Regions from separate parts of the Streptomyces sp. ML-6 genome, predicted to be linked through region 2. Evidence: riboswitches for the same ligand, from Rfam matches in the RefSeq annotation. Region 2 holds a riboswitch; each other region holds the start of a gene.
What was found. A riboswitch is a leader RNA that binds a small molecule or an ion and turns the genes downstream of it on or off. The one in region 2 is predicted to bind cobalamin.
Positions count from the first base shown of each region.

Region 1: another riboswitch for cobalamin. It lies ahead of OCT49_RS27660 (energy-coupling factor ABC transporter permease); the one in region 2 lies ahead of OCT49_RS06650 (cobalamin biosynthesis protein).
Region 3: another riboswitch for cobalamin. It lies ahead of OCT49_RS24105 (ribonucleoside-diphosphate reductase subunit alpha); the one in region 2 lies ahead of OCT49_RS06650 (cobalamin biosynthesis protein).

Region 1 is NZ_JAOTIK010000001.1:6,248,593-6,253,782, forward strand. It holds gene OCT49_RS27645 (energy-coupling factor ABC transporter ATP-binding protein) at 1-497, opposite strand, end outside; gene cbiQ (cobalt ECF transporter T component CbiQ) at 494-1,243, opposite strand; gene OCT49_RS27655 (energy-coupling factor ABC transporter substrate-binding protein) at 1,251-1,631, opposite strand; gene OCT49_RS27660 (energy-coupling factor ABC transporter permease) at 1,628-2,332, opposite strand; cobalamin riboswitch at 2,363-2,546, opposite strand; partial or broken gene OCT49_RS27665 (short-chain dehydrogenase/reductase) at 2,744-2,965, opposite strand; partial or broken gene OCT49_RS27670 (LysR substrate-binding domain-containing protein) at 2,955-3,355, shown strand; gene OCT49_RS27675 (Gfo/Idh/MocA family protein) at 3,579-4,445, shown strand; gene OCT49_RS27680 (ArsR/SmtB family transcription factor) at 4,957-5,190, shown strand, end outside.
Region 2 is NZ_JAOTIK010000001.1:1,500,174-1,505,363, forward strand. It holds gene OCT49_RS06635 (class II aldolase/adducin family protein) at 146-805, opposite strand; gene OCT49_RS06640 (inorganic phosphate transporter) at 1,154-2,425, shown strand; gene OCT49_RS06645 (hypothetical protein) at 2,461-2,691, shown strand; cobalamin riboswitch at 2,951-3,080, shown strand; gene OCT49_RS06650 (cobalamin biosynthesis protein) at 3,225-4,268, shown strand; gene OCT49_RS06655 (cobyric acid synthase) at 4,265-5,190, shown strand, end outside.
Region 3 is NZ_JAOTIK010000001.1:5,410,446-5,415,635, reverse strand. It holds gene OCT49_RS24115 (DUF3311 domain-containing protein) at 265-519, shown strand; gene mctP (monocarboxylate uptake permease MctP) at 516-2,150, shown strand; cobalamin riboswitch at 2,306-2,432, shown strand; gene OCT49_RS24105 (ribonucleoside-diphosphate reductase subunit alpha) at 2,573-4,984, shown strand; gene OCT49_RS24100 (ribonucleotide-diphosphate reductase subunit beta) at 4,984-5,190, shown strand, end outside.

The DNA of each region.
Region 1 (5,190 bases), 4.7 Mb from region 2:
ATCAGCACCCGGGGCCGCATGGCGACGGCACCGGCGATCGCGGCCCGCTTGCGCTGCCCGTAGGACAGCAGATGGGTGGGCCGGTCGGCCAGCGCGCCGATGTCCAGGGCGGTGAGCGCCTCGTCGACGCGCGCCCGCACCTCGGCGTCGGACAGGCCCAGGTTGAGCGGGCCGAAGGACACGTCCTGGAGGACGGACGCGGCGAAGAGCTGGTCGTCGGGGTCCTGCACCACCAACTGCACGGTCGTGCGCAGCCGGGTCAGCCCCTTGCGGTCGTACGAGACGGGGCTCCCCTCGACGGTCAGTCGCCCGGTGCGCGGCCGCAGCCCGCCGCTGAGCAGCCGCATCAGGGTGGTCTTGCCGCTGCCGTTGCGGCCCAGCAGCGCGAGCGCGCGCCCCTCGCGCACCTCGAAGTCGAGCCCGTCGAGCACGGTCGGCCCGTCCTCGTACGAGAAGGACGCGCCCCGCAGGGCGACCAGGGCGGCGGGCTCGCTCATGACAGCGGCCTTTCCAGTACGAAGGTGAGGACGGTCAGTGCCGCGAGCAGCGCGAGGCTCGCCGCGGTGAAGGGGACGGAGACCCGGGCCTCGGGCACCAGGACGCGCAGGGTGCCGTCGTAGCCCCGGCCGGCGAGCCCGGCCTGGAGCCGCGCCGCCCGGTCGAAGGCCCGGACGAACGCGGTGGCGCCGAGCCCGCCGAGGGAACGCCAGGCGGCGGCCCGCGTGGTGTGCCCGAGCCGGGCCGCCTGCGCCTGACGGATCAGGCGCACGGAGTCGAGCAGCAGGAAACTCATGCGGTACGTCACCAGGGCGACGTCCACGACCGGCGCGGGCACCCCGGCCCGCACCAGGCGCGGCAACAGGTCGGACATGGGCGTGGTGAAGGCGAACAGCAGCACCCCCAGGGAGGCGGCCGAGGTGCGCAGCAGGAGTTCCCCCGCCCGGACCGGCCCGTCGTCGGCGAGGGCCACGAACCCGTCGGGGCCGCCGACCCGCACCAGCAGGGTGGCCGCCCCGGTCACGCAGAAACCCAACGGCACCCGGTACGCCCGCCACAGCCGCCGGCCCGGCACGCCCGCCGGACCGGTCAGCAGCACGAGCGCCGTCACCAGGACGAGCGCCGCGCCGGGCCAGGGCGGCAGCGAGATCGCGAGCACGGTGAGCCCGAGTCCGAGCACGGCCTTGTCCACGGGGTGACGGCGGCGCCAGCGGTTGCCGTGCGCCGCCTCGTCGATCGGCAGCACCGCGGGTTCAGGCTCCCTCGGCGGGGGAGTCCCCGGTACCGACGGGCGCGCTTTCGGGATCCCGCCGTGCCTGCCCCTGCGCCCCTGCGAGTTCCGAGCCCTGGCGGCGGCCCCGGCGCAGCCCGAAGTAGTAGGCGAGGACACCCGCGCCGAGCGCCGCCTGGAGGGCGAAGAGCGCCGACTCGATCTCGCCGGACGGCGGTTCGTACAGGGGCGAGAACCAGGGTTCGTAGTCCGGTTCGAGCTCGGTGATCGCCGTCTCCGCCTCGGCGTCGGCGCCCGCGAACGGCTCCTCCTTGTGGTCGCCGAGGCCGAGCGCCAGCGGCAGGACCGCGAGCGCGGCCACGACGAGCAGCAACAGGGCGTTGATCTTCGCGTTACGGCTCATCGGGCCACTCCCTCGGGCGTGCCGGTCCGGTCCGCCCGGACGGCCGGGAACACGCCCAGCCGGGTCAGTTCCCCCTTGCTGGACTGCGCCAGCAGCCGCATCACGACCACCGTCAGCAGCCCCTCGCTCACCGCGAGCGGGATCTGGGTGACGGCGAAGATGGAGCCGAACTTGCCGAGCGCGCCCAGGAAACCGCTGCTCGGGTCGGGGAAGGCCAGCGCCAGCTGCACACTGGTGACGCAGTAGGTGGAGAGGTCGGCGACGAACGCGGCGAAGAACACCGCCACCATCAGCGGCACGTCGAACCGCCGCAGCAGCCGGTACAGCCCGTACCCGGCCCAGGGGCCGACGACCGCCATCGAGAAGACGTTGGCGCCGAGCGTGGTCAGGCCGCCGTGGGCCAGCAGCAGCGCCTGGAAGAGCAGGGTGATGGTGCCGAGCACCGCCATGATCGGCGGCCGGAAGAGGATGGCGCCCAGCCCGGTGCCCGTGGGGTGCGAGCAACTCCCGGTCACCGAAGGGAGTTTCAGGGCCGACAGGACGAAGGTGAAGGCCCCGGAGGCGCCGAGGAGCAGGGTGCTCTCCGGGTGCTCCTTGACCTCACGGGTGAGTGACCGTACTCCGTGTACGACGAACGGCGCGGACGCGACGCCCCAGGCGATCGCGTGCGCCGGAGGCAGAAAGCCCTCGGCTATGTGCATGGCTCAGTAGACCCTCTCCAGCACCTCGTGGATGGTTGACGCGCCTTGGCCGGTCTCCTGGCTGACGGGTACCACCGCCCGTGCTCCGCCTTCCCGGGTCCGAGGACCCAGTGGCTGCCCGCAGGGGGCTGGAGCCGGACTTCCCGATCACAGTGGCGAGGGCCGCACCGGTATCACACCGGATTTCCCGTTCACCAAGGCGTGGCGACAGTAATGCCCGACCCGGGGTGGTGACAAGCACGCCCGGAGGGGGCGGGACGCACCGCGCGCCCGCGCGCCCGCCCGCGCGCCCGCGCGTGCAGGGGCCGGCGCGCGGTGCCGGCCACCTGCGCGGACGGCCCCGTACGCCCCGTACCGCCCCTGCCGTCACCGCGGGCGGCCCCTGCCGTCACCCCCGTACCGTGCCTGCCGTCACCGCGGGTCGAAGTCCGTTCCCCGGGAGACCTTCTCCCACTCGGCGAGCTCGGCCCGCACCGAGTCCAGGTGCCTGACGACGGCGTCCACCGCGTCGCCGCCGAGGACGAGTCGCAGCGGGGTCCGCTCGGCGTCCAGGGCCAGCCGGATCGCCGCCGCGGCCTTCGCCGGGTCCCCGGGCTGGGTGCCGTCGCCGCCTTGCACCGTCCGCCTGGTGGCGCTGCCGCAGGGGCACCCCCTGGCGGTGCGGGCCGCGGCCGACCACGAGGGGGCGGTCGATTTCGCGGACCTCCTCGACGAGCCGTTCCTCGCCCTTCCACCGGAGGCCGGTCCGCTGCGGGACTACTGGCTGGCCCTGGACGCCCGGGGCGGGTGGGCGGGGTGGTGAGCAGCGCCGAGGAGACCCACGCGGCGGTCGTCAACGGTCAGGGGGTGGTCCTGCTGGCCGCCGGGAACGCCCCGCTGGTCGTCCGGGACGAGGTGACCGCCGTACCGGTCCGCGGCATCTCCCCGTCCCGGCTGGCGGTGGCCGCCCGCCGGGACGACGAACGCCCTCTGGTACTGGCGTATCTGGCCGCAGCGACGAAGGCGACGGCCGACACCGCCTGAATGCCCGGCACCGCCTGAATGCCCGGCACTGCTTGAAGGCCCGGCTCCGATGGGCCCCTGGACGCCCGATTCGGGCGGGCCCGGGGTGCCCGGTTCCGGCACGTCGCCGTCCCGGTGGGCGGAGCGCGGTACCGGGCGGCGGGGCCGTCCACCCCCTGTGCGAGACTCGATGCCGCACCACGGGCGGGCGGGTCGCCGCCACCGATGAAGGGAACGTCTCCGGATGCGCATCGGGATCGTCGGCACCGACAGCAGCCACGTCGACCAGATCGTCCGCCACCTCAACATCGACGGGGCGGGCGGCGACGCCCGCGTCGTGGCGCTCAGCGGCGGGCACGGCCCGCGCAACGACGCCCTGGCGGCCACCGGCGGGATCACGAGGATCGTCGACGAGCCCGCCGGGCTGCTCGGACTGGTCGACGCCGTCGTCGTCGCGGACCGGTACGGCACGCGCCACCGCGACCTGGCGATTCCCTTCCTGTCCGAGGGCCTCGCGGTGTTCGTCGACAAGCCGCTCGCCCGCACCGTCGAGGACGCCCGGGCGATGATCGACACCGCGCTCGCCCACGGCGCGCCGCTCACCTCGTCCTCGGCGCTCCGCTGGATCCCCGACACCGAGGAGCTGGCGGCCCGGGCGGCGGCGAACGGCGCACCGCACCTGGTCGTCGTGTCCGGGCCGGCCGACCCCGACAGCGAGTACGACGGGATCTTCTTCTACGGGATCCACGCGGCGGACCTCGCCCTCCGGCTCGCACCCGGAGCGGTCTCCGGCATCCGCACGGACCTCACCGACACCACCGTCACCGCCTCGTTCACGGCGGGCGGCACCCGGGTCGTCGTGAACCTCGTCCGGCCGGGCAGTACGGAGCAGATCCCGTTCCACGCGATGGCCTTCACCCGCGAGGCCATGGTCCAGCGGACGATCGTCCCCGGCGCGGACTACTGCGTCCCGGGCCTCGAAGTGTTCCTGGAGATGGTCCGTACGGGCAGGCAGCCCATCGGGCACGAGGACCTGCTGCGTCCGGTCGAGGTCCTGGAAGCCGTCGCCGCGGCCCTGGGCGAGGCGCCCGCCGGTACCCGGACGGGGTGAACCGGGTCCCGGTCCTGGTTCCGGCCCTGGTCCCGATTCCGGTTCCGGTTTCGGTTCCGTCGCGACTGTGCCGACGAGGGCGCCTCGCGGATCGGACGAGGGTTGCGGTGGAGTGACGGGAGAGTGGCCGACAGGTGTCTTCCGGAGGACGGTTGACCTGGTGAGGGCCCTTTCGAGGGTGCCTTCCGACATGAAGTCAACACACTTTCAGGCAATATAACCGGACCGGAGGGAGCTACCTTCCGTGCCTGCGCACTCGCTCCGAGCGATGATCGTGTGGCCTGGGTCACAACGTTCTTGACAGTCGTCGGGCGGGTGTCGAAAGCTCATGCATCATTGGTCTGGACCACGATGGGTGGGCGGGGTTCATGTTCGATTCGCCATGGGCTTCTGGTGCTGAAACTTCACTCATCAGGAGTGAACTCAGCTTCAGAGCATGGGAATTGACACATCATCAATTCTTTGCCGAAGTGTGTGTCCCGGTGCGTCGGCGTGCGGGCCTGGAGGGCTGATGGACCGACAGCAGCCCGACGTAAGACTGGCGTTGTGCGATCTGTGGCAGGCATTCGGCGCCGTCGCGCTGTTGACCCGCTATGGCCCCGACGCCCCCTGGCCCCATCGCTCCTGGGCCCGCGAGGCGCACGGGATGCTGACGCCGCGCCTGAGGTCCGTGGTCGCCCTGGCCCGGCGGCGGGGGCGTGTCCCCTCGTTCCTGGGGACGGGCATCGCCTCGCGGCGGGCGGGG
Region 2 (5,190 bases):
GGGCCCGGTTCGGGCGAGCGGGCAGGGCGCGGAGGGGGCCGGACGGGTCCGGACGAGTAGGCCGGGCGTGGCGGGTCGGGCGAGTGGGCAGGGGCGTGGCGGGTTGGGCGAGTGGGCAGGGGCGTGGCGGGTCGGGCGCGGCGGGTCAGCCCGGCTGTCCGTATCCCTTGAGCGCCTCCTGGACGTCGCTCAGCTGGGCCGGGGAGAGCAGGCTCGGGGTGCGGCCGGGCACGGAGCTCGCGGCGAGCCAGAGCCGGCAGAGCCATTCCAGCTGGGCGGTGCGGTCGTAGGCCTCGTCCAGGGTGGCGCCGTGGGTGACCGTGCCGTGGTTCTGGAGCAGGCAGCCCGTGCGGTCCCGCAGCGCGGTGAGCATGTTCGCGGCCAGTTCGTCGGTGCCGTAGCGCGCGTAGGCCGCGACCCGGACGGTCCCGCCGAGCATGGCGGCGGCGTAGTGGACCGGCGGGACCTCGGGGACCAGGGTGGAGACGGCCGTGGCGTGCACCGCGTGGGTGTGCACGACGGCGGACGCGTCGGTGTTCCGGTAGACCGCGAGGTGGAGCGGGAGTTCGCTGGTCGGGGCCAGTTCGCCCAGGACGCGGCGGCCCGCCAGGTCGACGCCGACGACGTCCTGCGGGCCGAGCCGGTCGTACGGCACTCCGCTCGGTGTGACCAGGACCGTGTCGCCGACCCGTGCCGACACGTTTCCCGAGGTCCCGACGACGAGGCCCTCGGCCGCCGTCCTGCGGGCGGTGGCGACGACACCGTCCCAGGCCCGCCCTATCGCGTCCCGCTGCTGATCGCTCATGCGCCGATCCTGTCAGGCCGGAGGGCGGACGGACATGCGATCGGCCGGGACGGACGCTCCGGGGCCCGGTCGATGGCCCATTCCTTTCCCCCGCGGGCGGGCGGCTCGCGGCCCGGGGGGCGGCCTCGGCGGAGCGAGAGGTTCCGGGTGGGGCCGGGGGCCGGTCCCGCCCGGAGGCCGCACGTACTGTCGAACGGATGACAGGGCCCCGCCGTCGCCCGCACAAGGAAACAAGCGGAATGACACCAATCGCTTGGCAACACCACAGCGCCCTGCCCAGTTCACCTTCCGTTCACCAAGGTTGCCTACGGTTTACGCACCAATAACGTCGAACGATTGCCTGGGTAAATGGAACACATCACGCTGCTCCTCGCGATTGTGATCGTGACAGCTCTAGTGTTCGATTTCACGAACGGTTTCCATGACACCGCGAACGCGATGGCGACGACCATCTCGACCGGTGCACTCAAACCGAAGACAGCGGTGGCCATGTCCGCCGTTCTCAATCTCGTCGGCGCGTTCCTGTCGGTGGAGGTCGCCAAGACGATCTCCGGCGGGATCATCAACGAGGACGGGCTGCGCACAGAAGTGATCTTCGCGGCTCTCGTCGGCGCCATCCTGTGGAATCTGCTGACCTGGCTGGTCGGACTGCCGTCCAGCTCCTCGCACGCCCTGTTCGGCGGCCTGATCGGCGCGGCCGTCATGTCGGCCGGCTGGTCCTCCGTCAACGGCGGCACCGTCGTCACCAAGGTGCTGCTCCCCGCGGTCGCCGCCCCGATCGTCGCCGGACTGGCCGCGCTGCTGGCCACCAGGCTGACGTACCGGATCGGCGGGAAGATCCGCAACGACGCCCAGGAAAAGGCCACCGCCAAGGGTTACCGCGCCGGTCAGATCGCCTCGGCCGGACTGGTCTCCCTCGCCCACGGCACCAACGACGCACAGAAGACCATGGGCATCATCACCCTGGCCCTGGTCACCGGCGGCGTCCTGAGCCCCGGTTCCAACCCCCCGGTCTGGGTGATCGTGTCCGCCGGTCTGGCCATCGCCCTCGGCACCTACCTGGGCGGCTGGCGCATCATCCGCACCATGGGCAGCGGCCTCACCGACCTCAGGCCGCCGCAGGGCTTCGCCGCCCAGACCAGTGCGGCCACGGTCATCCTGGCCTCCTCGCACCTCGGCTTCTCCCTCTCCACCACCCAGTCCTGCTCCGGCGCCGTGATGGGCGCGGGCCTCGGCCGGCAGGGCGGCGTGGTCCGCTGGTCCACCGCCACCCGGATGTTCGTCGCCTGGGGCCTGACCCTCCCGGCCGCCGGCCTGGTCGGCGCGGGCGCCGAACTCCTCACCAAGCAGGGCACCTGGGGTGTCGTCGTCGTGGCGGCGCTGCTGGTCGCGGGCTCCGGCTCGATCTGGCTGATCTCGCGCCGCAAGCCGGTCGGCCACGGCGACGTCGCCCCGTCGGACGGCGACGTCGAGCCCGCGGGCGTCGTCACCACGGCCATCGCCGCCGTCAGCCCGCCGCCCACCACGGCCCAGGCACCGGTCCAGAACCTCACGGCCACCATCGTGGCCCCGGCCGCAACCACCACCACCCAGGACCCGGCGCGACCCGCCACCGTCTGAGCGGGCCGTCCAGGCCGGCCGTCTAAGGAATCAGCATGAAAATCGACTGGGCAGCCCTCGGTTCCGTGTTCGGCGTCTCCCTCGTGGTCACCGTCGCCCTGGTGGGCCTCTTCACCCTCGGCATCGTCGGCCTCTCCAAGCAGGCCGAACCGGCGGCGCAGGGCGGCTCCGGCGGCTCGGTGCTGCTGGCCCGCGCCGGGGCGTACGTCTGCTTCGCGCTGTGCGTGGCGGCGGTCGCGTACGGGATCTTCCTCATCGTCGCCTGAGCACACGCGTCACGCCCGAGCACATGCGTGACGTTCAAGCGCCTACGTGACGCCCGAGCGCACGCATCACGTCCGAGCGCATACGTGACGTCCGAGCACGCGCGTCACGGAGGGCCGGACACCCGCGAGGTGTCCGGCCCTTCGCCGTGCGCCCGGGGCGATGTGGGTCTCAGCACACTGCGCCGCCGCAGGTCAACGGCAGGTTGACGGGCGTTCGCGGGGCGTGGTGGACTGCCGGAGCCAATCACGGCGACAGCAGAGGAAGCCGGTGCGAATCCGGCGCGGTCCCGCCACTGTCACCGGGGAGCGGTCCCCCAACACCGGAAGTCACGGCACGCGCGAGCGGGCTGGAAGGCCGGGGGAACCGCGGATCCGGGAGCCAGGAGACTCTCGTCGCCGGTCACGTCGAACCAGGGCGCGGACCCTGAGTGAGGACATATCGCCATGCCTGGCTGCCGTGCGTCCGTCGTCGGGGCGCTCTCGCCGAGAGCCGCCCGTACCGGGATCCTCCGAGGCACGACGGCCGGTTGAGCGTGCGAGCCGACCGCGTCTTCGCGTACGGCGCCGCCGCCGGTCTGCTCGGCGACCTGCTGCTCGGTGACCCCCGCAGGGGGCACCCGGTGGCCGGGTTCGGGCGGGCCGTGGCGAACGTCGAGCGCCGTCTGTGGCACGACCACCGCGGGTGGGGCGCGCTGCACGCCCTCGTCTGCGCCGGAGGCGTCGCGGGCGGTGCCGCGCTGGTCGCCCGCGCCCTGCGCGACCGCCCCGCCGCCTCCCTCGCGCTGACCGCCGCCACCACCTGGTCCGTCGTCGGCGGCACGTCCCTGGGCCGCGAGGCACGGGCCATCGGCGACGCCCTGGCGGCCGGCGACATCGAGCTGGCCCGCGAACGGCTGCCGCATCTGTGCGGGCGCGACCCGCAGTCCCTCGACGGGCCGCAGATCGCCCGCGCCGTGGTGGAGTCCGTGGCCGAGAACACCTCCGACGCCGTGGTCGGCGCCCTGGTGTGGGGCGCGCTGGGCGGGGTGCCGGGGCTGGCCGGTTTCCGGGCCGTCAACACCCTGGACGCCATGGTCGGCCACAAGTCGCCCCGGTACCGGCGCTACGGCTGGGCCTCGGCCCGCCTCGACGACCTCGCGGGCTGGCCCGGCGCCCGGCTCACCGCCCTGCTCGCCGTGGCCGCGGGCGGCCGTCCGGGTGCGGCGGCACGGGCCTGGCGGGCCGATGCCGGCCGGCACCCGAGCCCCAACGCGGGCCCGGTGGAGGCCGCGTTCGCGGGCGCGCTCGGCGTACGGCTCGGCGGGACCCTCGCGTACGGCGGCCGGGTCGAGCACCGTCCCGTGCTCAACGGGGAGGCCGGCCGGGCGGTGGAGGGCGCGGACATCGAGCGCGCGGTGCGGCTGTCGCGCCGGGTGGGCGTGCTGGCCCTGGGCGTGTGCGTGGCGGGCCGGTTCGGCGTGTCGCTCGCCGCCCGGCGGATCGCGGGCCGCCGGACGGCCGTGCCGGACGTGGCAGGACCTCGCGTCCTCGGCCCTCGCACCCCAGGATCTCGCACTCCAGGACGGAGAAACCCATGAGCGGCGGGCTGCTGATCGCCGGAACCACCTCCGACGCCGGCAAGAGCGTCGTCACCGCGGGCATCTGCCGCTGGCTGGTGCGCCGGGGCGTGAAGGTGGCGCCCTTCAAGGCGCAGAACATGTCGCTGAACTCGTTCGTCACCCAGGAGGGCGCCGAGATCGGACGGGCCCAGGCCATGCAGGCCCGGGCCGCCCGGGTGGAGCCGTCCGCGCTGATGAACCCGGTCCTGCTCAAGCCCGGCGGCGACCGCTCCAGCCAGGTCGTCCTGATGGGCAGGCCGGTCGGCGAGATGAGCGCGCGCGGCTACCACGGCGGCCGGCAGGAGGCGCTGTTCTCCACGGTCGTGGACTGCCTGGAGCAGCTGCGGGGCACGTATGACGCGGTGATCTGCGAAGGGGCGGGCAGTCCGGCCGAGATCAATCTGCGGCGCACGGACATCGTGAACATGGGCGTCGCGCGGGCGGCGGGCTTTCCCGTGGTGGTGGTCGGCGACATCGACCGCGGCGGGGTCTTCGCCTCGTTCTTCGGCACGACGGCGCTGCTGGCCCCCGAGGACCAGTCGCTGATCGCGGGCTACCTGGTGAACAAGTTCCGCGGCGACGTGTCGCTGCTGGAGCCGGGCCTGGAGATGCTGCGCGGGCTCACCGGGCGGGGGACGTACGGGGTGCTGCCCTTCGCCCACGGCCTCGGCATCGACGAGGAGGACGGCCTGCGGGTCTCGCTGCGCGGCGCCGTGCGCGAGTCGGTCGTCGCCCCGCCGCACGGCGAGGACGTGCTGCGGGTCGCGGTGTGCGCGGTGCCCCTGATGTCGAACTTCACCGACGTGGACGCGCTGGCCGCCGAACCCGGCGTCGTCGTCCGGTTCGTGGACCGGGCCGAGGAGCTGTCCGACGCCGACCTCGTGGTGGTGCCGGGGACCCG
Region 3 (5,190 bases), 3.9 Mb from region 2:
ATTCCGGCCATCGGCCCGCCACCGCCACCCCTCGGAATCCCTACGGAAAACCCCTGCGGAACCCACCGTTCCGCAGGGGTTTTCCGCATGCCGTCCACCCCGTTGGTACGGACCGGAACCGTGCGTACGACCGCTCGTCGCACGTATCCGCCCGCTCGACGCACCGTTGCCGGACCGCAATGCGGACGGGGGTGACGCTGCCCGGAAGCTCGCTTAGATTCCCTGCCCATCACGAGGTAACCAGCGAGGGGACGGAGCCGCCTCATGCCAGCAGAACCCGAAGAGAAACCACCCACCGTCACACCCGTGCGCGTGGTCATCGCCCTCTGTCTCGTCGCCCCGTTCGTGGCGATGCTCTGGGTGAGTTCCTACGCGAAGGTGGACCCCGCCTTCATCGGCATCCCGTTCTTCTACTGGTACCAGATGCTCTGGGTGCTGATCTCCACCGCGCTCACGATGGTCGCGTACAAGCTGTGGCAGCGTGACCAGCGCGCCCGCAAGGGGGGTTCTTCCTCATGAAGGACGGTGTGAACGGCGTCGCGCTCGGCGTCTTCATCTTCTTCTTCGTGGCCGTCACGGTCATGGGGTTCATGGCGGCGCGCTGGCGCAAGGCGGAGAACGAGGCCAGTCTCGACGAATGGGGCCTGGGCGGACGGTCGTTCGGCACCTGGGTCACCTGGTTCCTGCTCGGCGGCGACCTGTACACCGCGTACACCTTCGTCGCCGTTCCCGCGGCGATCTACGCGGCGGGCGCGGCCGGCTTCTTCGCCGTGCCGTACACGATCCTCGTGTACCCGCTGATCTTCACCTTCCTGCCCCGGCTGTGGTCGGTCTCGCACAGGCACGGGTACGTCACCACCTCGGACTTCGTGCGCGGACGGTTCGGCTCGAAGGGCCTGTCGCTGGCGGTCGCCCTCACCGGCATCCTCGCCACGATGCCGTACATCGCGCTCCAGCTCGTCGGCATCCAGGCGGTGCTGGACGTGATGGGCGTCGGCGGCGGCGAGAACACCCACTGGTTCATCAAGGACCTGCCGCTGCTGATCGCGTTCGCGGTGCTCGCCGCGTACACCTACTCCTCCGGGCTGCGGGCCCCCGCGCTGATCGCGTTCGTCAAGGACGGGCTGATCTACCTGGTCATCGCGGTGGCGATCATCTACATCCCGATCAAGCTGGGCGGCTTCGACGACATCTTCGCCAAGGCGGGCGAGGCGTTCTCGCAGACCAACCCGGACACCGGCAAGCCGCGCGGCGCGCTCGCACCGGGCGAGGCGGGCCACTGGGGATACGCCACCCTGGCCCTGGGCTCGGCGCTGGCGCTCTTCATGTACCCGCACTCGATCACGGCGACGCTCTCCAGCCGCAGCCGTGACGTGATCCGGCGCAACACCACGATCCTGCCGCTGTATTCGCTGATGCTGGGCCTGCTGGCGCTGCTCGGCTTCATGGCGATCGCCGCCGGGATCAAGGTGGACAACGGGCAGCTGGCCATTCCGCAGCTGTTCGAGAACATGTTCCCGGACTGGTTCGCCGGCGTCGCGTTCGCCGCCATCGGCATCGGGGCCCTGGTGCCCGCCGCGATCATGTCGATCGCCGCGGCCAACCTCTTCACCCGCAACATCTACAAGGACTTCCTGAAGCCGGACGCCACCCCGGAGCAGGAGACCAAGGTCTCCAAGCTGGTCTCGCTGCTCGTCAAGGTCGGGGCGCTCGCCTTCGTCCTCACGATGGACAAGACCGTCGCGATCAACTTCCAGCTGCTCGGCGGGATCTGGATCCTCCAGACGATGCCGGCCCTGGTCGGCGGCCTGTTCACCCGCTGGTTCCACCGCTGGGCGCTGCTCGCGGGCTGGGCGGTCGGCATGGTGTACGGGACGGTGGCCGCGTACGGGGTCGCCTCGCCGACGCAGGAGCACTTCGGCGGCTCGTCCGCGGAGATCCCCGGCATCGGCGAGATCGGCTACATCGGTCTCACCGCGTTCGTGCTGAACGCGGTGGTCGTGGTGGTGCTCACCCTGGTCCTGAACGCCATGAAGGCGCCCGCCGGGACCGACGAGACCTCGCCGTCCGACTACACGGCCGACGCGGGCGATCCGGGTGTCGCCGCCGAGCTCCCGCCGGCCACGGCGGGGGCGCCCGGCGGCCACTGACGCCCCGTGACGGCCCGTTCCCGCCCCTTCCCGAAGGGCGGCGGGAGCGGGCCGTCCGCTGTTTCCGGAAGGCCCGCAGGGCGCTTCCCGCCGGTCCGGACCGAGCTGACCGACACAACATCTGGGGGCTGCTTCATCGGGCTGCCCCCACATGTATGCTCATCCTCGCTGTCGCCGCAGGGGAATCCGGTGCGAATCCGGAACTGTCCCGCAACGGTGTGTTCAGTGCGCATTCGCGCACCCCGGACAAGTCCGAGGACCTGCCGACAGTGCGTCCGGCTCGACCGATCCGGGCGCCAGACGTCCGGGCCTCGCGGTTGGGCCGGCGGACGCCGTGCGGAGCGCCGTCCCGTCCCGGGTGCGTGCCCGCACGGCCGCCCCGTTCCCCCGCCGGCCCCGAGCCGAGCGAGGGAGAGCACCACGTGACCATCGCGCCAGCCGATCCGGCTTCGGTCGCCGCGTCCACGGCCGCCGATTCCGGGGCAGCCGCACACGACGGACCGGGGGCCGCGCTGCTGCGGACCCTGACCGACCTCACCGCCGATCTGCCCGACACCGACCCCGGGCGCGTCGCCGCCGCCGCACTGCGCGGCCGCAGCGCGCGGGCGGACGAGGCCGAGCTGTGTGCGCTGGCCACCGAGGCCGCCGCCGGACTGATCTCCGAGGACCCCGCCTACTCCCGGCTCGCCGCCCGGCTCCTGACCCGCGCCATCGCGGACGAGGCCGCCGGCCAGGGCGCCGTCTCCTTCTCCGCCTCGGTCGCCGTCGGGCACCGCGAGGGCCTGATCGCCGACCGCACGGCCGGCTTCGTCGCCCGCAACGCGGACGCCCTCGACGCGCTGGTGGAGCGCGCGCTCGCCGACGGCGCCGACGACCGCTTCGGCTACTTCGGGCTGCGGACCCTGCACAGCCGCTACCTGCTGCGTCACCCGCACACCCGTCAGGTCGTCGAGACGCCGCAGCACTTCATGCTCCGGGTCGCGTCCGGGCTCGCCGAGGACGACTCCCCGCGTGCCGTGGACGAGGTCGCGGCGCTGTACGGGCTGATGAGCCGGCTCGACTACCTGCCCTCCTCGCCGACCCTCTTCAACTCCGGCACCCGGCACCCGCAGATGTCCTCCTGCTACCTGCTGGACTCCCCGCTCGACGAGCTGGACTCGATCTACGACCGCTACCACCAGGTGGCCCGGCTCTCCAAGCACGCCGGGGGCATCGGCCTGCCGTACTCCCGCATCCGTTCCCGGGGTTCGCTGATCCGCGGCACCAACGGGCACTCCAACGGCATCGTGCCGTTCCTGAAGACGCTCGACGCCTCCGTCGCCGCGGTCAACCAGGGCGGCCGGCGCAAGGGTGCCGCCGCGGTCTACCTGGAGACCTGGCACGCGGACATCGAGGAGTTCCTGGAGCTGCGGGACAACACCGGCGAGGACCAGCGGCGCACGCACAACCTCAACCTGGCGCACTGGATCCCGGACGAGTTCATGCGCCGGGTCGAGGCGGACGGCCACTGGTCGCTGTTCTCGCCCGCCGACGTGCCCGAGCTGGTGGACTTGTGGGGCGACGACTTCGACGCGGCGTACCGGGCCGCGGAGGCGAAGGGGCTGGCCCGCAAGTCGATGCCCGCCCGGGAGCTGTACGGCCGGATGATGCGCACCCTCGCCCAGACCGGTCAGGGCTGGATGACGTTCAAGGACGCCGCCAACCGGACCGCCAACCAGACCGCCGAGCCGGGCCGCGTCGTCCACTCGTCGAACCTGTGCACGGAGATCCTGGAGGTCACCGACGACGGCGAGACGGCCGTCTGCAACCTGGGCTCGGTCAACCTCGGCGCGTTCGTCGTCGACGGCGCCATCGACTGGGAGCGGCTGGACGCCACCGTCCGCACCGCGGTGACCTTCCTGGACCGGGTCGTCGACATCAACTTCTACCCGACCGAGCAGGCCGCCCGCTCCAACGCCAGGTGGCGCCCGGTGGGCCTGGGCGCCATGGGTCTCCAGGACGTCTTCTTCCAGCTGCGGCTGCCGTTCGACTCCGCCGAGGCCCGTGCGCTCTCCACGATGATCTCCGAGCGGATCATGCTCGCCGCGTACGAGGCGTCCTGCGAGCTGGCCGAGCGCTCGGGCCCGCTGCCCGCCTGGGAGCAAACCCGTGCCGCGCGCGGGGTGCTGCACCCCGACCACTACGGCGTCGAGCCGAACTGGCCGGAGCGCTGGGACGCGCTGCGCGCCCACGTCGCACGGAGCGGGATGCGCAACTCGCTGCTGCTGGCCATCGCGCCGACGGCGACGATCGCCTCGATCGCGGGCGTGTACGAGTGCATCGAGCCGCAGGTCTCCAACCTCTTCAAGCGCGAGACGCTCAGCGGGGAGTTCCTCCAGGTCAACGCGTACCTGGTGGAGGACCTGAAGCGGCTGGGGGTGTGGGACGCGCGCACCCGGGAGGCGCTGCGCGAGGCGAGCGGCTCGGTGCAGGGCTTCGCCTGGATCCCCGAGGAGGTGCGGGCGCTGTACCGCACGGCGTGGGAGATCCCGCAGCGCGGTCTGATCGACATGGCGGCGGCCCGTACCCCGTTCCTCGACCAGAGCCAGTCGCTGAACCTCTTCATGGAGACGCCGACGATCGGCAAGCTCTCCTCGATGTACGCGTACGCCTGGAAGCAGGGGCTGAAGACGACGTACTACCTGCGTTCGCGCCCGGCGACCCGGATCGCCCGTGCGGCGTCCGGTGCCGCGTCGGCCGCCGCCCCCGTTCCCGTACCGCGGGTTCCGGCGCCCGACGCGGACGCGATCGCCTGCTCCCTGGAAAACCCCGAGTCCTGCGAGGCCTGCCAGTAATGACCGCCAACGAAGAGAAGAACCTGCTCGACCCGGGCTTCGAACTGACCCTGCGCCCCATGCGCTACCCGGACTTCTACGAGCGCTACCGGGACGCGATCAAGAACACCTGGACGGTGGAGGAGGTCGATCTGCACTCCGACGTGGCCGACCTCGCCAAGCTGTCGCCGGGCGAGCAGCACCTGATCGGCCGGCTCGTCGCGTTC